One region of the Bradyrhizobium manausense genome, then DNA from elsewhere that is predicted to be linked to it. Evidence: predicted binding sites of a transcription regulator. Region 1 holds the regulator's gene; each other region holds the start of a gene.
The links. The regulator LexA, encoded in region 1, represses DNA repair genes until DNA is damaged. The targets are predictions, from matches to a motif close to TGTTCNNNNTGTGTTCNG.

Region 1 (4,813 bases):
CACGGTCAGATCGTCTATTCCAACGGTTACGCCCTGCACGCCCTCGCCCGCAGCGAAGGCGCCGACACCATCGACCTCGGGATTGCCGCCGACACGCTTGCTGCAACCGCATCAGGCATCCGCCGCGCCCGCGAATCCGGCGCCGACATCCTGATCACGACCGGCGGCGCCTCGGTCGGCGACCACGATCTGGTGCAGCAGGCACTCCGCGACGAAGGCACCGCGATGGCATTCTGGAAGATCGCGATGCGGCCGGGCAAGCCGATGATGAACGGACAGCTCGGGGCGATGCGCGTGATCGGCCTGCCCGGCAATCCAGTGTCATCCTACGTCTGCGGCTTCCTGTTCATGGTGCCGCTGATTCGCGCGTTGTCGGGCCGCTCGGTTGTCCATCACCGCCGTGAACGCGCCGTGCTCGGCCGCGACGTCGGCGCCAATGACCAGCGCGAGGATTACCTGCGCGCGCGCCTCGATCTGCGTGATGATGGCACGCTCGTCGCGCTTCCCGTCAACCACCAGGACTCCTCGCTGCTTGCGAATCTCGCTGCGGCACAGGCACTTCTCGTGCGCGCGCCGTTCGCGCCGAAGGCCGAAGCGGGAGCGCCCTGCGAGGTGTTGCGACTGCCCGCCTGACTGCAGCGTTCGCAACCGTTCCGCGAAGTTTGTCGCGTTCACTGTAAATTAAGCAGTTGCGGAACATGTATCGAACATATAGTGTCCGTTCATGATTTGTTTCGAGCATGTAGCGGCTTATTGCTGAAATTCAGCGTCTCGGAATCGAACGACATCGTCAGGGGGATTTTGGTCGAGATGTTAACGCGCAAACAATACGAACTCCTGCGGTTCATCAGCGAGCGCCTGAAGGAAAGCGGCGTGCCGCCCTCCTTCGACGAGATGAAGGATGCGCTCGATCTGCGCTCGAAGTCAGGCATCCATCGCCTGATCACGGCGCTGGAGGAGCGCGGCTTCATCCGCCGCCTGCCCAACCGTGCCCGCGCGATCGAGGTGATCAAGCTGCCTGAGCTCCAGGCCGCCGCCGGGAGCCGCCGCGGTTTCACGCCGAGCGTCATCGAGGGCAATCTCGGCAAGGTGCGTACGACGTCCAGCCCGTCCGCCGAAGAGGGCGAGCGTCCCGTCGCGGTGCCCGTCATGGGCCGGATTGCGGCCGGTACCCCGATCGAGGCGCTGCAGACCCGCAGCCACACCATCAGCGTCCCGCCCGACATGCTCGGTGCGGGCGAGCACTATGCGCTCGAAGTGCGCGGCGACTCGATGGTGGAAGCCGGCATTCTCGACGGCGACATGGCGCTGATCCAGCGCAACGAGAGCTGTGACACCGGCGATATCGTGGTCGCTCTGATCGATGACGAGGAGGCAACCTTGAAGCGCTTCCGGCGCCGCGGCGCCTCGATCGCGCTCGAGCCGGCGAATGCCGCCTATGAGGTCCGCATCCTGCCGCCCAACCGGGTCAAGATCCAGGGCAAGCTGATCGGGCTGTACCGGAAGTATTGAGCGCTCACGCGCGATCGACGATTGGAGCGGACGATTGTCCGCTCGGCTGGATAGTTTTTCCGGTCTTGCACAGGCTATCCAGCCCCCTCTCCCAGCGCGACATCCTCGGCACGCACAAGGCAGTTCAGGTCGCTGTAGCGCGCCTGCAAAATGCGCGCGGGTGGGCTTTGTTCCTACGGATTTGGGAAAGATAATGTGATCGCGGCTCGCGCACGCGAGCCGCAGATTTGCCTACAACCGGGCAGAGTTTTTTACGCTTCCACTCTGATAGAGGCCTGCGCCTCGCAAGACAGAGGCGCGGGTTGCTATCCTGACTGAGGAGCACCCGATGTGTGACTATAGCCTGCATGCCGTTGCGACGCGTCCCGCAGAAGTCGGCGAGACGATCGTCACGACAACCTTCCGCGGCACCTCGACGCGCGGCTTCGCCTCCGAAGCCGATATGTCGGTCGCGGTCTGCCTGCTGCCGGGAACGGAGCTCGCCTTCGCCGACAACGTCCGTTACGACAACAGGTGGATCTGGACGCGCACCGTCAACTCGCGCGTCGGCAAGTTCGGCAAGATCGATCCGCACATTCCCGATCGTCATCACGACGCGATCGAATTCCCCGATGGCAAATACGTGCTGGTGACGCAGCTCGTCGAGGGCCAGCGCGCGACCGTGCTGCAACTGCCCGTGACGCAGCCGCTCGGCGAGCGTGAGCAAAAGCCGCAAGTGGTCGCCGACAGCCGCACGACGACGCCCCCGCGCCTGCCGATCGGCTGAAAAGTCGACTTCAGTCCTCGGCTTGAAGATCGGCCTCCGACGGAGTCGCATCTTTGGCGCGCGGAGCTGCCGACCGCGGCATGAGGATCTGTTCGAAATCTCCATCGCCGGCCGCCGCCGGCGACCAGGGGCGGTTTGCGCCCCTCGCCTTCACCGATTGGATCGCAAAACCGTCGCCACGCTGCGTCAGCGCCAGCGCACCCTGGCGCGCAAGACGCGGCCGATCGACCACCATCGCGGCGCAATCCGGCGGCGCCGGCCTTGTCGTCACCACCAGCGCGGCACGGCTGCAATCGTCGGCCAGGGCGTCGATGCGTAGCGAGAGCGCAATCATGCGGCCGTCGGCGAGCGGCATCACGCAGCCGGCCTCGTCGCACGACACACCATCACCGAGCGAGGCGCTCGTAGCATCGCGCGGATCAGCATCCGCCGCGAGCCACTCCTTCAGCAGGAAATTGTCCTTCTTCGTCCTGATCAGATGCAGTTGCCCATCCCTGCCCCGCACCGCGACGTTCTGGCCGTCGCCGGCGATGAGAATATCGGGCTGCCGGACGGACAGGCCCCAGATCGTCGCCGCCACGAGCACGCACGCGCCCGACCAGCGCAGTGGCGAGCGCAACAGACCCATCAGGATCAGGCCGAGGCTGGCTGCAATCAGCGGCGCAGTCCCGAAGGCCGCGACGTGGCCGATCGCGCCGGGCAGCGCGGCCACCCAGCGCGACACCGCCACCATCCAGTCGATGCCGATTCCCATCAGCCACCAGAACACACCGTCGAGTCCGAAGGGTGCCGCGAGCAGTCCGAGCAGCCCCGCCGGCATCACCAGCGCGGACACCACCGGCATCGCGCCAAGATTGGCGAGCACACCGTACGGCGTGATGCGGTGAAAATGGAAGGCGGCATAAGGCGTGGTCGCAAACCCGGCGATCATCGAGGCCATGAACAGCATGGCGATCTCGCGGCCGCCCCACAGCGCGATGCGCGCGGTCGCGGAATGATCCGGCGAGGCAAACAGGTTCGGCATGCCGATCTGTACCAGCGCGACGAGCCCCAGCGTCGCGGCGAACGACATCTGAAAACTCGGATGCACCAGTGCTTCCGGCGCCACCGCAAGCACGATCAGCGCCGCCACCGCCAGCGTGCGGAAGGTGATGGCGCGGCGATCGACCATGACAGCGAGCAGCACCACCGCAGTCATGAAGAACGATCTTTGCGTTGCGACCTCAGCGCCCGAGAGCAGCAAATAGAATGCGGACGCGACCAGCGCCGCAGCTGCCGACCATTTCTTGATGGGAAAGCCGACCGCGAGCCCGGGGATCAGTGCGAGCAACGCCCGGACTGCGAAGAAGACGACGCCGGCGACGACAGCCATGTGATAGCCCGAGATCGACAGCACATGACCGAGGCCCGAGATGAACATCGCGTCGTTGACGGGCGTGGTGATGGCGTCGCGGCGGCCGGTCAAAAGCGCGGTCGCGATGGCGCGGTTGTCGCCATCGAGCACGGCGCGGATGCGCGCGTCGATCGTGTCGCGCAGGCCTTGCATGACGGCCGCATAGCGCAAGTGAAGGCCGCCGGCATCAGGCGGCGCTGACACCGTGATCGCCCCCATCGCGAAACCGGAGGCGCCGATGCCCTGGAAGAACATGTCGCGCGAGAAATCGTAGCTGCCCGGCCGCAGCGGCGCGAGCGGAGGCATCAGCCGGGCCTTCAACTGCACGAAGCTGCCGACATCGGGCGCCGCCCCCTTGCGCACGGAGAGACGGACGCGCTCCAGCATCACGTCGCTGCGCTGCGCCTCCATCGCGGTGACGCGCAGCACGAAACGGTCGGTGCGTTCGCGGATGTCTCGGGTCTCGACGAAGCCCGACAGCGACACGGAATAAAGCGGCTTTTCGAGCACGGTATGCGCGATGCGTGCCGTCTTCCAGGTCGCAATTGCAAAACCGGCTGCGACCGCCGCGATGATGATCGCGGGCGCAAACCACCGGCTCCGCCGCAACAGGACCGCGCCGAGCGTCAGCGCGACCGCCATCGCAGCCGTGACCCACAGCACCGGCTCATGATCGGCGGCGAAATAAAGCGCGATGCCGCAGCCGAAGGCGATCGGCACCCAGGGGAACAGCCGCCCGGCGCCGGCTTCAGCCCTTGCCCATTCGCGTAGCGTTCCGGCGATCGCGGGCCAGACGCCCAACCCTGTCGGCACAAGTCCGCCGGCCGACGCGGCCCCGCCTGTGGGCCAGGTCCCGGCGATACCCTGCGAGGCGCGTTGTGGCCGGCCCGGCTCCGCCATTCCCTGGCAACCCTGCGATATCAGACGGGCGCAGAGGCTACCGGAACGTGCAGGCTGCCGAATAGCGGTACGGATCAGGAACGAAGGAGCCGCAGCCCTACTTTTCCTCTTCCATCGTCACGGCCACGTCCGCCTTGGCCGACAGCCTGACCTTGTTGCCCTCGACACCGGCAACAAGACCCTTGTCGATGAAATGGTGGTGGCCCTTGTGGCTGCCCTCGCCGCTGTCCTTCTTGGTCAGC
Region 2 (4,813 bases), 110 kb from region 1:
CGCGGCACCGCCTTGAAGAACTCGGCGGCTTCCTCGACGGTCATGTCGAGCACGTCGGCGATAGACTTGCCCTTGAACAGGACTTCGAGCGTCTCGCGATTGTAGCGCTTGCCCTTGCAGACGTCGCAGGTGACGTAGACGTCGGGCAGGAAGTGCATCTCGATCTTGATGACGCCGTCGCCCTGGCAGGCCTCGCAGCGGCCGCCCTTGACGTTGAAGGAGAAGCGGCCGGGCTCGTAGCCGCGTGCCTTGGCTTCGGGCAAGCCGGCGAACCATTCGCGGATCGGCGTGAAGGCGCCGGTGTAGGTCGCGGGGTTTGAACGTGGCGTGCGCCCGATCGGCGACTGGTCGATGTCGATGATCTTGTCGATATGCTCGAGACCCTCGATGCGGTCGTGCGGGGCGGCGCCTTCGCTCGCATTGTTCAGCTTGCGGGCAATCGCCTTGTAGAGCGTGTCGATCAGCAGCGTCGACTTGCCGCCGCCGGAGACGCCGGTGACCGCCGTGAACAGGCCGAGTGGAATCTCGGCCGTGACGTTCTTGAGGTTATTGCCGCGCGCGTTCACCACCTTGATGGTACGGCGATGGTTCGGCGGACGGCGCTCCGGCACCTCGACCTCGAGCTCGCCGGTCAGATATTTTCCGGTGAGCGATTTCGGGTTGCGCATGATCTCGGCGGGCGTGCCTTCGGCAATGATGTTGCCGCCGTGCATGCCGGCGCCCGGGCCGATGTCGAGCACGTGGTCGGCGAGCAGGATCGCGTCCTCATCATGCTCGACCACGATCACGGTGTTGCCAAGGTCGCGCAGCCGCTTCAGCGTGTCGAGCAGGCGCGCATTGTCGCGCTGATGCAGGCCGATCGACGGCTCGTCCAGCACATAGAGCACGCCCGTCAGGCCCGAGCCGATCTGCGAGGCCAGGCGGATGCGTTGGCTCTCGCCGCCGGACAGCGTGCCGGAGGAGCGGGAGAGGGTGAGATAGTTGAGGCCGACGTCGAGCAGGAAGGTGAGGCGCTCGCGGATTTCCTTGAGGATGCGACCGGCAATCTCGTTCTGCTGCGTGTTGAGCGCCTCCGGCACGGTCTCGAACCACGCGCCGGCGCCCTTGACAGACATCTCCGAAATCTCGCCGATGTGCTTGCCGCCCACCTTGACGCAGAGCGCTTCGGGCTTCAGCCGGAAACCGTTGCAGGCGCCGCAGGGCACGTCGTGGAAATACTTCGCGAGTTCTTCACGCGCCCACTCGCTCTCGGTTTCCCGGTAGCGGCGGTTGATGTTGGTGATCACGCCCTCGAACGGCTTCTTGGTGTCGTAGGAGCGGACGCCGTCCTCGTAGGAGAACTTGATCTCGTCCTCGCCGGAGCCGTGGAGGATCGCGTTCTGCGTCTTCTTCGGCAGGTCCTTCCACTTGGTGGTCAGCGTGAACTTGTAGTGCTTGCCGAGCGCAGTCAGCGTCTGCACGTAGTAAGGCGACGACGACTTGGCCCAGGGCGCAATCGCGCCCTTGCCGATGGCGAGCTCCCTGTCGGGGATGACGAGGTCCTCGTCGACATGCTGCTCGACGCCGAGGCCGCCGCAGGCTGGGCACGCTCCATAGGGATTGTTGAACGAGAACAGGCGCGGCTCGATCTCGGGGATGGTGAAGCCGGAGACGGGGCAAGCGAACTTTTCCGAGAACAGGATGCGCTCGGGCCCGCTCTTGTCGTGGATCTTTGCGGTCTTCTTTTTCTCTTTCTCTTCGGCGGGCGCAGCCGCGGCCGGTGCATCGGCATACTCGATCACGGCGAGGCCTTCGGCGAGCTTCAGCGCGGTCTCAAAGCTTTCAGCGAGGCGCTGGCCGATATCGGCGCGCACCACGATGCGGTCGACCACGACGTCGATGTCATGCGGGAATTTCTTGTCGAGAACAGGGGCTTCCGCGAGCTCGTAGAAGGTGCCGTCGATCTTGACGCGCTGAAACCCCTTCTTGAGCCATTCGGCGAGCTCCTTGCGGTACTCGCCCTTGCGGCCGCGGACGACCGGCGCGAGCAGATAGAGGCGGGTGCCTTCAGGCAGCGCCAGCACGCGGTCGACCATCTGCGAGACAGTCTGGCTCTCGATCGGAAGTCCCGTGGCGGGTGAATAGGGCACGCCGACGCGCGCCCATAAGAGGCGCATGTAGTCGTAGATCTCGGTGACGGTGCCGACGGTCGAGCGCGGATTCTTCGACGTCGTCTTCTGCTCGATCGAGATCGCCGGCGACAGGCCGTCGATCTGGTCGACATCGGGCTTCTGCATCATCTCGAGGAATTGGCGCGCATAGGCCGACAGGGACTCGACGTAACGACGCTGGCCCTCCGCATAGATGGTGTCGAAAGCGAGTGACGATTTGCCCGAGCCCGACAGGCCGGTGAACACAACGAGCTTGTCGCGGGGAATCTCGACGTCGATGTTCTTGAGGTTGTGCTCGCGCGCGCCACGGATCGTGATTGCGTGCCGGCTCGAGCCTGCGGTCTGCTGTTGGCGCTTCGCCTTGATCACTTCATCCATCCGAGTTGCCCTCAAGGAATCCCAAAGGTGCGCAATCGCGCCGACGTAAAAGGCACGCTTCGCCCGGAACCGGGATCGGCGCCAATGGGTATATGAGCGAACGTAGGAAGAACGGAGGCGGATTTCCAGAGGGACTTGCGAATCGTCAACGGATTGTTGTTGCGCTGGCGGGACTTGGCAGCAGCGGTGGGCGATCGCGACCCGATGGAACGGCAAAAGGCCGGCGCGAGGCCGGCCTTTCGTGTCGATGCGAAGTCGATCGTGACGCCCAGTACGTCAGATCAGCACTCCAGAGATCAGTACTTCGCAACCACCGGGCCGTTGAAGTGATAGTTCACGCCGACCTGCACGGTGTGGAAGTTGACCGTACCGGTAGGAACGGCGCCGAAGTAGGTCTCGCCGCCGAGGCTGCGATAGAGATACTCGCCCTTGACCGACCACTGCGGAGCGAAGAAGGCTTCGACGCCCGCGCCGACAGTCCAACCGGAGTGGAACTTGCTGTCCGAGATCGACGCAGCGCCGAGGGTGGCGGTGATCTTGTTGTCGATCCAGGCATAGCCGCCGGTGCCGTACAGCAGCACGTTGTTGACAGCCCAGCCAATGCGGCCGCGCACGGTGCCCATCGCATCCGTCTTTGAGCTCACGCTGGTCGGGATCGCGCCGAGGCCGGGAACGATCACGACGCCAGCGGCAGAAGCGTTGACGTCAGCCCAGGCGCCATCGGCCTCAACGCCAAACACGACGTTGCCGGTCTGCCAGTTGTAGCCGGCGGTGCCGCCGACGAAGCCGCCCTGCATGCGCGGGGAGTTTGCATCTTCCCAAGCGCCGCCACCGACGACACCGAGGTAGAAGCCGGTCCAGTTATAGACCGAGGCCACGGCGACCGGAGCCTTGGTGTAGTGGCGAGCCGCCAGGTCGGCAGCCGAAGCGGCGCCAGTGAGGGCGATCAGAGCGACCGAAGCCAACAAGATCTTTTTCATTTTCAACCTAATCCCAGTCCCAGTTTCTGTTGTTGCCTTCCGTGCGCCGGAAGGGCAGCGGACGTCTTGGTCCAACTGATGTCGTGCTTACACCACTGAAGCCATAAGTTGTGTCTCCGAAAAGTCACAACAGATACAAAATGTAATACTCGCTGACCTATAGTTCCCCAGTGGGAACACGCAGCAAAAAGGCCGGCGCGAGGCCGGCCTTTGATCTGCGAGCAATTTCAGAGAGATCAGTACTTCGCGATGACCGGGCCGCCCCAGCGATAGTTGATGCGGACGAGACCCATGTCGACGTTCTGGCTGATGCGGTCGGTCTGGAATGCGCCGCCGCCGACAGGTGCGTTGAGCGTGAGCGTCCGATCGCCGAGGAAGATGTGGTCGTATTCGAAGCCCACGGTCCAGTTCGGCGCGAAGCCGAACTCGAGCCCGGCGCCCACCGTGCCACCCCAGCGGGTGTCGCTGCTGGAGGCGAGCAGGGTGCCCGCGCCGACGAAGCCGGGCGCGGTGTAGATGTCGAACTTGTCCGCGACCACGGCGCCGCCGCCCTTCACGTAGAACAGCACGTTGTTCCAAGCATAGCCGATCTGGCCCGTGAACAGGCCGAATGCGTCAATCCTCGATCGGTTACGCTGGGTCAGGATGAAATTGCTGACATTGTCGCCGGAGAAGTCGGCCCAGTTGCCCTGACCTTCGAGGCCGAACACCCAGTTGCCCGATTGCCAGCGATAGCCGACCTGGCCACCGATCGTGCCGCCGGTGGCGTTGTGGCAGCCTTCGGCTCCGAGGAATACACCGCCGCCGAGAACGAGGTTGTCCCAGCATTTGTGGCTCGAACCGCCGCCGCCGTTGATGCCGATGTAGAAGCCGCTCCAATCGTAGATGGTGGCGATCATCGGGGCCGGCGCCTTGGTGTAGGGACGGGCCGCAAGATCCGCGGCACTCGCCGGTGCAGACAAGCCGAGCGCAACAATACCAATTGTACCAAATAGAATTTTCTTCATTGCAGTCTCCCCAGTGTCGTCCGCTTCAGAAGTCCCCCGAAGCGGTCAATCAGGCGCGACGCCCATAAGAACCAATTCCGAGGCAAGCGTAGTCCAAGCGGGAGGGCGAGTCCGTCGCTGGAATGCAACACTCGCTGGTCAACTGACATGCACGTAACCTAATGAATGTTAAAGCATTTTCCGATGTCGTTGGGTTCCAATGCATGGCGACGTGCACAGCGGCACCGGATACCTGCATACACGCTTGGGTCGCATCGATTTTGATCAAGGAACAAATCTGGAACAAATGTCCGGCTGA
Region 3 (4,813 bases), 2.1 Mb from region 1:
TGCAGCGGTTTTCCGTAGAGATCATGCTCAAACTTTAAAGCGAGGCGGCCTGGAGAGGTCGGCGGCCGCCGCGGGCGCCAACGATCAGAGCCGCCGCTTCCTTCTGGGAAAACGTCTTCGAGCGGACATAGATGCGGTAGTCGGCCGGGCCTTCGGTGCTGAGATAAACCGTCGGACGGTCACCGCCGGCCTGCCCGGAAATCGCGACCAGTTGCGTGGACGGATTGCCCTGGCAGGCGCTGGCTTCTTCGTCGCTGGCGCCGTCATCGACCACGGCAAAGTCGGCAGCGTCGGCGTCGTCGGTGATTTGCACCCGGACTGTCGCCTGCGCGGGATCGTCGGTGAAGGCGATCTGGATGCCGGCCGTCCAGAACAGGGAGGTGAGCTCGACCGAGGTGTCGCCAATGGCGATGCAGGGATGCGAGACCGATCCGATCTCGCCCCGGGCGAACACCGCGGCCGCCAACAAGGGAACCACTGAGGCCAGGATCTTGAAACGCAACATGACACTCTACTCGCCAAGAACACGCCAAAGCCCGTACGGGAACTTGTGGGCCTTATGGTTTGCAGAGCGTAAAGGAAACTCGTTACCGCCGGGTTGATGCGCGTTCGCTTCACGCCAGCTGGCGTGCATCTTCTGCGAGTGCGCGGTAGGACAGCGCCTCGGCCAGATGCAGCCGGCCGATCTTCTCGGCGCCGTCGAGGTCGGCCAGCGTGCGTGCCACCCGCAGCACCCTGTGATAGCCCCGTGCCGACAGCCGCATGGTCTCGGCGGCGTCGCGCAGCAGCTTCTGTCCCTGGGCATCCGGCTTGGCGATGTCCTCCAGAACCGACGCCGGTGCCTCTGCATTGGTGCGGACCTGGGGCAGGCCCGCAGCCGCGTAGCGGGCGAGCTGGATGTCGCGCGCCGCCGCGACGCGTGCGGCAACTTCGGCGGAGCCTTCCGTCGGCGGTGGCAGGATCAGGTCGGCCGCGGTTACGGCCGGGACTTCGATGCGCAGGTCGATGCGGTCCATCAGCGGGCCGGAGATGCGCGCCTGGTAGTCGCCGGTACAGCGGTCGACGCGGCCGCGCTTGCAGGCATAGCCGGGCTCGAATGCGTTGCCGCAGCGGCAGGGATTCATCGCCGCGACCAGCATGAAGCGGGCAGGGTAGGTGACACGGTGATTGGCGCGCGACACCGAGACTTCACCATTCTCCAGCGGCTGACGCAGCGAATCCAGCACGCGCGGATCGAACTCCGGCAACTCGTCGAGGAACAGTACGCCCTGATGCGCCAGCGAGACCTCGCCGGGCCTTGCACGCGCGCCGCCGCCGGTGAGCGCGGCCATGCTGGCGGAGTGATGCGGTGAGCGAAACGGCCGCCGCGATGTCAGTGCGCCGCCCTCGATCTCGCCGGCGACGGAAGCGATCATCGAGACCTCGAGCAGCTCGCTCGGCGACAGCGGCGGCAGGATCGAGGGCAGGCGCGCGGCCAGCATCGATTTGCCGGCACCGGGCGCGCCGATCATCAGGAGGTGATGGCCACCGGCCGCCGCGATCTCCAGCGCCCGCTTGGCGCTCTCCTGGCCCTTGATGTCGCGCAAATCGAGCAGCGAGGCGGCGGCCTCATGCACCTTCGGCACCGGTCGCGACAGCACCTGCGTGCCCTTGAAATGATTGGCAATCTGAATGAGTGAGGTTGCGGCGATGATCTGGATGTCCGGGCTCGCCCATGCCGCTTCAGAGCCGCAAGACGCCGGGCAGATCAAGCCCTCCTCGCGAAGATTTGCGCCGAACGCGGCAGGCAGAACGCCGGCCACCGCCGCGATCGAGCCGTCGAGGCCGAGCTCGCCAAGCACGGTGAAGCCGGTCAGCGCATCCGGCGGGATCGCACCGATCGCCGCCATCAGCCCGAGCGCGATCGGCAGATCGTAATGGCTGCCTTCCTTCGGAACGTCGGCAGGTGCGAGATTGACGGTGATCCGACGTGCCGGCAGTGCCAATCCGGATGCGATCAGCGCGGAGCGGACCCGCTCGCGCGCCTCCGAGACGGCCTTGTCCGGGAGACCGACGATGGTGAACGCCGGCAGGCCGGGCGCGACCTGCACCTGCACGTCGACCGCGCGGGCCTCGATCCCCTCAAAGGCGACTGTCGAAACCCGCTGAACCATGCCTGCCCTCGTCCACAATTAGGGGTAGCAGAGCTCGGCCGTCCTGGCAAGAACAATACGGGAACGAAAACCAGGCGCCGCAAGCCCTAACCAAACGTAAACGGGTTCCAGACACTACGTCTCGAATGCGAGCGGCTCTCCTCAGCACATCCCAACACATGTTCGCTACTCCTAGGGTTGCGGGATGGGCCGTGATCTAACGGGTGAAGAATTCAAATGCTTGCAAATCGCCGCAGAAGCGAACGACGGGTTTGCACCCGGCTTGCCAAGATTCATTTTGGCGCCGGCTCGCTGCCGAGGGACTGCACGATTACGGATATCTCGGACGGGGGTGTGAAGGTGGTGGCGGAGTTTCTCGAGGTGCCGCCGCAATTCACCATTATCTTCGCGCCGGATTATTCCCGTCAGTGCCGCCTGCGCTGGCGCATCGGCTGCGAATTCGGTGCGGAATTTACCGACTGAGCGCTTGATCCGGAAAAGTGTGAAGCCGCTTTCCCCTCGCGACGAACGCGGAACGCGTTTGCGCGGAGATCATGCGCCAACAATTGAGTCGCATAAGGACGCGTCCTTAACCGGACTTTAGCGTTAATGGGCAAAGCATCTCTGATCAGTCCGCCCGCGGTGATCAGAGTATGTCCAAGCGTTCGTCCCTTGCCGCCTCCCCGGCGAGACTCCTGCTTCCCGCGCTCGCGGTCCTTGCCCTCGGTGGCTGCCAGACCACCGGCCTGGACGATGTGACCGGCGCGCTCGGCGCCAGCAACAAATCCGAACCCACGGCCACGGCGGACGCCAGGTCCAATATGGACGCCTTGCACGCGCGCTATCGCGCCAAGCCCAGCGATCCCAATGTCGCCCTCGAATACGTCAAGGCGTTGCGCGAGACCGGCCAGCGCGCCCAGGCGGTTGCGGTGATGGAGCAGGCGGTGCTCGCCCATCCCAGCAACAAGGCGTTGCTGGCCGGCTACGGCCGCGCGCTCGCCGACAATGGCAACTTTCAGCAGGCCTTCGACGTGCTGAGCCGCGCGCACACGCCTGAAGATCCCGACTGGCACATCCTGTCGGCACAGGGCGCAGTGCTCGATCAACTCGGCCGCAACGAGGAGGCGCAGCAATATTACGCCGCAGCGCTGAAGATCGTGCCCGACGAGCCGACGGTGCTGTCCAATCTCGGCCTGTCCTATATGCTGCAAAACAATCTGCCGAAGGCCGAACAGGTGCTGGGCCGCGCCTATCAGCGCAACCAGAACGATGCGCGGGTCCGCGCCAATCTCGCGCTCGTGCTGGGATTGCAAGGCCGCCAGACCGAGGCTGAAAACCTTGTGAAGGCAGATTTGCCGCCAGACCAGGCCGCGGCCAAGATCGCGGCGCTGCGCCAGTTGCTGGCCAAGAAACAGCAAAGGGCGGACAAATAGTCCGCCCTCTTTCCGGTCTTCGCGATTTCCGCCTTAAAGATTCTCGCCTTCAAGACGCCTTGCGATGCGGCGCCGATCCGCGCGTCGTCTTGCCCTTCAGCTTCTTCAGCAGCGGTCCGAGCAGCGAACGCCTGGGCTTCTTCACCTCGCCGCGGCCGGCAAGGCGGTTGGCCATGTTCTGGAACAGCTCGGTGGTGCGATGGCTCCTGGAGACCTCCGCGATCATCTGGCCGTTGTTCGCCGCGGTCGAGAACAGCTTTGAATCGAACGGGATCACCGCGAGTGGCTGGCTCTCCATGGTCTTGGCGAAGGACTTGACGTCGATCTCGGCGCGCTTGTGCATGCCGACCTGGTTGATGCAGTAGAGCGGCGGCCGGTCGTTGGGCCGCGCCGACTTGAGCACCGACAGCATGTTTTTGGTGTTACGCAAGTTTGCGAGATCAGGCTCGGCGACGATGACGATGTCGTCGGCATTGACCAGCGCACGCTTGGTCCAGGCCGACCATTGATGCGGCACGTCGAGCACTATGCAAGGCGTGGTCATGCGCAGCGTGTCGAAGATCGCATCGAACGCTTCTGCCCCGAAATCGTAGACGCGGTCGAGCGTGGCAGGTGCGGCAAGCAGGCTGAGATGATCACTGCATTTGGCGAGCAGGCGCTCTATCAGAGCCGTGTCGGGCCTATCAGGCGACAGCACCGCGTTGGCGATGCCCTGCGCCGGATCCTGGTTGTAGTCGAGGCCGGCAGTACCGAAGGCGAGGTCGAGATCGATCACGACGGAATCGAGCGACAGGTCGCGCGCGATGGTCCAGGCCACGTTGTGCGCGACCGTGGACGCGCCGACGCCGCCCTTGGCGCCGACCACCGCGATGATGCGGCCGGTGATGATGGCTTCGGACGCCGAGAACAGGCTGCAGATCGAGCGCACCACGTCGATGGTTTCGACCGGTCCGATCACGTAGTCGTTGACGCCGCGGCGCACCAGCTCGCGGTAGGGAGCGGTGTCATTGGGATTGCCGATCACCACCACGCGTGTGCCGGGATCGCAGACACCGGCGAGATCGTCGAGCCCTTCGAGGATGTCGCGCGTGCCGTCGGATTCGATCACGATGACGTTCGGCGTTGGCATCGTGTCGTAGACGTCGATCGCGGCATTGAGGCCGCCGCTTTTCGCCGTGAGATGCGCCTTGGCGAGACGGCGGTCCAGCCCGGCCGCGGTTATCGCGGCGAGCGTCTGCTCGGTCTCGC
Region 4 (4,813 bases), 1.7 Mb from region 1:
CACCGACGCGATGGCTGCGCAGCACCACAGAGGCGGGCTGGCTTCGACGCTGCTCCAGCACGGTCTCAATGGTTGCCATCGCCTGCGTGAGCCGCGCTGCATCGTCGGCCGGAAGCTGGGCCAGCATTGCTGCGACCTCATTTTGCGAGCTCAGGTTCAGCTTGGCGAAGGTCTGGCGGCCCTTGGCGGTGAGGCTGAGCTGGTACTGCCTGCGATCCGTGGGCAAGGGCGTTCGGGTGATCAGCCCTTTTTCGTCGAAGCTTTGGACGATGCGGCTGAGATAGCCGGGGTCGAGACCAAGCTCGTTGCCGATCTCTTTCGCCGAAACGTCGTCGCGATGCGCGAGTTCATAGATCACGCGGGCCTCGCTGAGCGAAAACGGGCTCCTTCCCAGGTGCTGGTCGAGCACGCCAAGCTTGCGGGTATAGAAGCGGTTGAAGGCGCGAACCGCGGCGATCTGTTCGTTGGTAGCGTTGTCGGGCATGGGACACCTCAATACTTGCCATTGTCAAGCAATCATTTGACTTTGGCAAGTATTAGATGCGCTCAACCGACCATGACAATCCGGCTGCGCAGCAGCGTCCGGGATGAACGGCCAAGACGCCTGAGCAGGCGCGCCTCGGAACGACGGGCCTGGGGCGGGTAGCCGCCAATCCGGTCGTAATGGTCACGCGCGATCAACAGCCCCTGATCGGCGAGAGGGCCGACCAGCTTGCGCGCCATCGACCACAGGACATCGCGAAGGCCGGTATCGGCGTAAGGGGAACGGGCATAATGGAACACGGCTGCACGATCCCGCCCGCTCGCCGCGACGGCCTGGATGAATTGGGTGGTTTCGTCGATCCAGCCAGTTTCCAGTACGGCCCCGGCGGGAAGGAACATCAGCCAGGGCGAACGGGCCTGGAGCGCGCCGGCGGCGAGCGCCGCACCTTGCGAAGATCCCTCGTAACCGATGAAACGGCAGCCGGCGACGTCCGCTACGCGCTCGATGACGCCGTTGCGGGTGCCGTCGACCAGCAGAACTTCCTTGATGATGCCCGCAGCGGCACCGGGTACCAACGGGGCCAGAGTTGCGACCGCCGTCTGTTCGACGCCTTCGGTCGGTATGATGACGCTCAGCATGATTGAGGCTTCAATATCCGCACTTCGGGAGAAGCGTAGCTCGTTATGATCTTGTCATAAACACGCGGCGCTGCCGAGCGCAACTTTCGCGCGGCGTTTCGGCGTGCGATGGTAAATCGCCGCCCGTCCATCGCAGCCAAATATGTCGTGCGCGGGTCCGTCGCGTTGCCGAATGTTTCGGCGAATCTCGGTTTCGTGAGCTGCAAATTGTCCGCCGACATTGCGCAGAACGAGATGTGTCCAATGAATGCCGATCAACATCCCATTGGTGTGACACCAGCAGCGCCGAAGCCGGACGCCACGCCGATCTTGCGGATCCGCGCCGTGATGCTGGGCGAACGCATCAATCCGTCGGGGCTCGAGATCGGTGCGGCCGTGTCCTCGACGCCCGCTGCCTTTCGCGTCCACGCCGGCCTCGCGGTGATCTTCCGCTATGGCGTCGTGGTGCTGATCGGCCTGCTTCCTTCGGAAGAGAAGGTGCTGCTCGACAGCCTCAAGTCCCGCGTGACCGGCGAGCTCAGCCCGATCGAGGAGGAGACCGCGCAGGCGCAGCTCTGCAAGGATGAAAACGCCGAGGCGATCCAGCCGGGCGGGCCGATCTGCCTCGCCAGGTTTTCCGACGAGCGGCTGCTGCTGATTGCGGACGCGCTCGCCAAGAGCACGTCGCTGGCGCGCGACGAACGGCGTGTTGCTGCGGTTTTCGATGTCATCGAGCCCTTCGCGCGGGAGCTCGCCGAAAAGGGTCGGACCTCGCGGCGGCGCAAGGGCATCTTGCAGCTGATCGGCAACGCGCTGCTGGTGCAGCAGCGCGTCGCCGGCCGCGTTGCCGTCGCCGAGAAGCCCGACGCGCTCTGGGAGAAGCCGCAGCTCGACCGCCTCTATGCGCGTCTCGAAGACGAATATGAGCTGAAGGAGCGCCTCGACACGCTCGAGCGCAAGCTCACCGTCATCGCGGAGACGGCCGATGCGCTGACCGACATCATCGACACCCAGCGCTCGCTGCGGCTCGAGATCGCCGTGGTGGTGCTGATCGTGATCGAAGTCGCGATCGGATGTTTCCAGATTTTTACGGGGACGCACTGAGCGCCGAGGAAATTGAAGCGCGTTGCGTGCGGCGGTCGATTGTTGTCGAGTTGTCCTGGGCTTGCCGAACTTCACCCCCGATCGCCATCGATCGTGTTCCCGCGCCGACGGCTACTGTGCATGGGGTTGTTTTCGCGTTTTTCATTCTTGTTCTTGATTTGTTCCTTTCTCGTGCTATCTTGCTGGCATGAGTCCAGCTTCTTCTTCTGCTCTCAAGCACCCGCCGGTCACGGCGCCCTCCGAGCCGGCGGGTGCGCCTTCCGATTTCCCCGAGCTTGGCGTCGCCATCGACCGTGCGCGCCGGCGCGGGCGGGGCGCGCAGTCCAATGCCAGCGGCCGTTACGAGGCCGAGGCACGCGTCGCCTTCGACGATGGCTGGCAGAGCCTGGAAGAGCTGCCGCCGTTCAGGACGACGGTGGCGGTGGACACATCGCGCAAGGTGATCACCCGCAACGACTCGCCCGATATCGGTTTCGACCGCTCGATCAATCCCTATCGCGGCTGTGAGCACGGCTGCGTCTATTGCTTCGCGCGACCGACGCATGCCTATCTCGGTCTGTCGCCGGGGCTCGACTTCGAGTCGAAGCTGTTCGTGAAGCCCGAGGCACCGGCGCTGCTCGAGAAGGAACTCGCCGCGTCAGGCTACGAGCCGCGGATGATCGCGATCGGCACCAACACCGATCCCTACCAGCCGATCGAGCGCGAGCGCAAAATCATGCGCGGCATTCTGGAGGTGCTGGAGCGCACCGGCCATCCCGTCGGCATCGTCACCAAATCCGCGCTTGTGACCCGTGACATCGACATTCTCGCGCGCATGGCCAAGCGCAACCTCGCCAAGGTCGCGATCTCGGTGACCTCGCTCGACCCGAAACTCGCGCGCACCATGGAGCCGCGCGCCTCGACGCCACCGAAGCGGCTGGAGGCGTTGAAGCAGCTTTCGGACGCCGGCATCCCGACTACCGTCATGGTGGCGCCCGTCATCCCCGCGCTGAACGATTCCGAGATCGAGCGCATCCTGGATGCCGCGACCCATGCGGGCGTCAAGGAAGCTTCCTACGTGCTGCTGCGGCTGCCGCTGGAAGTGCGCGATCTCTTCCGCGAATGGCTGATGGCGAATTATCCGGACCGCTATCGCCACGTCTTCACGCTGATCCGCGACATGCGCGGTGGCCGCGACTACGACGCGAAATGGGGCGAGCGCATGAAGGGCACGGGACCGATGGCCTGGACCATCGGGCGTCGCTTCGAGATCGCCTGCGACAGGCTCGGGCTCAACAAGCGCCGCTCGAAGCTGACCACGGATCATTTTGCACGGCCGAAGCAGAACGGCGAGCAGCTCAGCCTGTTCTAGGGTGCGGAGCGAACGAGGTGTGTGATGAGTAAGGAACTGCCGGCTCCGGTGCCCCGACTGACGGTGATCACGCTCGGCGTCCGCGACATCCGCGCCAGCATCGCCTTCTACGCCGCGCTCGGGTTTTCGCGCCGGTTGAAAGCGACGGGCGAGGCCGTTGCGTTCTTCGACACCGGTGGTCCGGTGCTGGGCCTGTTCCCCTGGGATCAGCTTGCCGATGACGCGAAGCTGCCGGACCAGCCGAGGCCGACGACCTTCCGCGGCGTCACGCTGGCCTGGAACTGCGCGACACGCGAGGAGGTCGATACGGTGCTGGCGTTCGCGCTCGGCAAAGGCGGAACATTGTTGAGGGCCGCGCACGAGACCGATTACAGCGGCTATTCCGGCTATTTTGCCGATCCCGACGGCCATCCCTGGGAGGTCGTCGTCGCGCCCGGCATCGAGGTCGGCGACGACAGGCGGGTGCATCTGGCGGAGTAGGGCGGTTCGTCTGAATAACGGGAATTGCGAGGGGTTCCCGGTTGCGCTGGCCGGGCGGCTTGCGCACGATCCCGGCCATGATTCGGGACAAGTCCGCCAAAAAGCCGGCCAAAGATGCGCCGGAGAAGGTCGCTGCGAAGAAGGCGGTACCCGCCAAGGCGAGCTTCCGCCGTGAGCGCGCGCTGATCAAGCGCGGCATCTGGCCCGTGGCTGGCTGCGACGAGGCCGGTCGAGGGCCGCTCGCGGGCCCCGTGGTCGCGGCCGCCGTGATTCTCGATCCCGACCGCATCCCGCGCGGTATCGACGATTCGAAGCGGCTGACTGCCGAAGAGCGCGAAAGGCTGTTCGACAAGATCTGCGCCACCGCGCAGGTCTCGGTCGCCGTCGCCTCGCCCGCCCGCATCGACCGCGACAACATCCTGCGCGCCTCGCTGTGGGCGCTGAAGCGCGCGGTGGTGGCGTTGCCCGAAGCGCCCAGGCACGTCTTTGTCGACGGCCGCGATCGCCTCGACACCGCCTGCGACTGCGAGGCCGTGATCGGCGGCGACGGCATCGTGCTTTCGATTGCGGCGGCCTCGATCGTCGCCAAGGTGACACGCGATCGGTTGATGTGTGCGCTGGCGCAGGACTGCCCGGGCTACGGCTTCGAGCAGCACAAGGGCTATGGCGTGCCCGAGCATCTCGACGCGCTCAGTCGTCTCGGCCCAACCATCCACCACCGCAGCTTCTTCGCTCCCGTCGCCGCCGCCCGCGCCAAGCACATGCCCTGGACCGTCG

Region 2: a site for LexA is predicted at 2,625-2,642, ahead of uvrA (excinuclease ABC subunit UvrA). Genes of this name have one in related genera too.
Region 3: a site for LexA is predicted at 2,202-2,219, ahead of JQ631_RS19090 (YifB family Mg chelatase-like AAA ATPase). Genes of this name have one in related genera too.
Region 4: a site for LexA is predicted at 2,354-2,371, ahead of JQ631_RS00730 (PA0069 family radical SAM protein). Genes of this name have one in related genera too.

What each region holds. Positions count from the first base shown of each region.
Region 1 is NZ_JAFCJI010000001.1:1,867,769-1,872,581, reverse strand. It holds gene JQ631_RS08745 (molybdopterin molybdotransferase MoeA) at 1-633, shown strand, start outside; gene lexA (transcriptional repressor LexA) at 811-1,512, shown strand; gene JQ631_RS08735 (hypothetical protein) at 1,841-2,278, shown strand; gene JQ631_RS08730 (ComEC/Rec2 family competence protein) at 2,289-4,571, opposite strand; gene JQ631_RS08725 (DUF2171 domain-containing protein) at 4,669-4,813, opposite strand, start outside.
Region 2 is NZ_JAFCJI010000001.1:1,975,861-1,980,673, forward strand. It holds gene uvrA (excinuclease ABC subunit UvrA) at 1-2,528, opposite strand, end outside; gene JQ631_RS09255 (outer membrane protein) at 2,825-3,508, opposite strand; gene JQ631_RS09260 (outer membrane protein) at 3,745-4,515, opposite strand.
Region 3 is NZ_JAFCJI010000001.1:4,000,612-4,005,424, reverse strand. It holds gene JQ631_RS19095 (hypothetical protein) at 35-505, opposite strand; gene JQ631_RS19090 (YifB family Mg chelatase-like AAA ATPase) at 615-2,153, opposite strand; gene JQ631_RS19085 (PilZ domain-containing protein) at 2,370-2,615, shown strand; gene JQ631_RS19080 (tetratricopeptide repeat protein) at 2,786-3,565, shown strand; gene JQ631_RS19075 (CpaE/TadZ family protein) at 3,615-4,813, opposite strand, start outside.
Region 4 is NZ_JAFCJI010000001.1:149,100-153,912, forward strand. It holds gene JQ631_RS00715 (bifunctional helix-turn-helix transcriptional regulator/GNAT family N-acetyltransferase) at 1-484, opposite strand, end outside; gene JQ631_RS00720 (glycosyltransferase family protein) at 547-1,122, opposite strand; gene JQ631_RS00725 (RMD1 family protein) at 1,366-2,205, shown strand; gene JQ631_RS00730 (PA0069 family radical SAM protein) at 2,393-3,556, shown strand; gene JQ631_RS00735 (VOC family protein) at 3,581-4,036, shown strand; gene rnhB (ribonuclease HII) at 4,114-4,813, shown strand, end outside.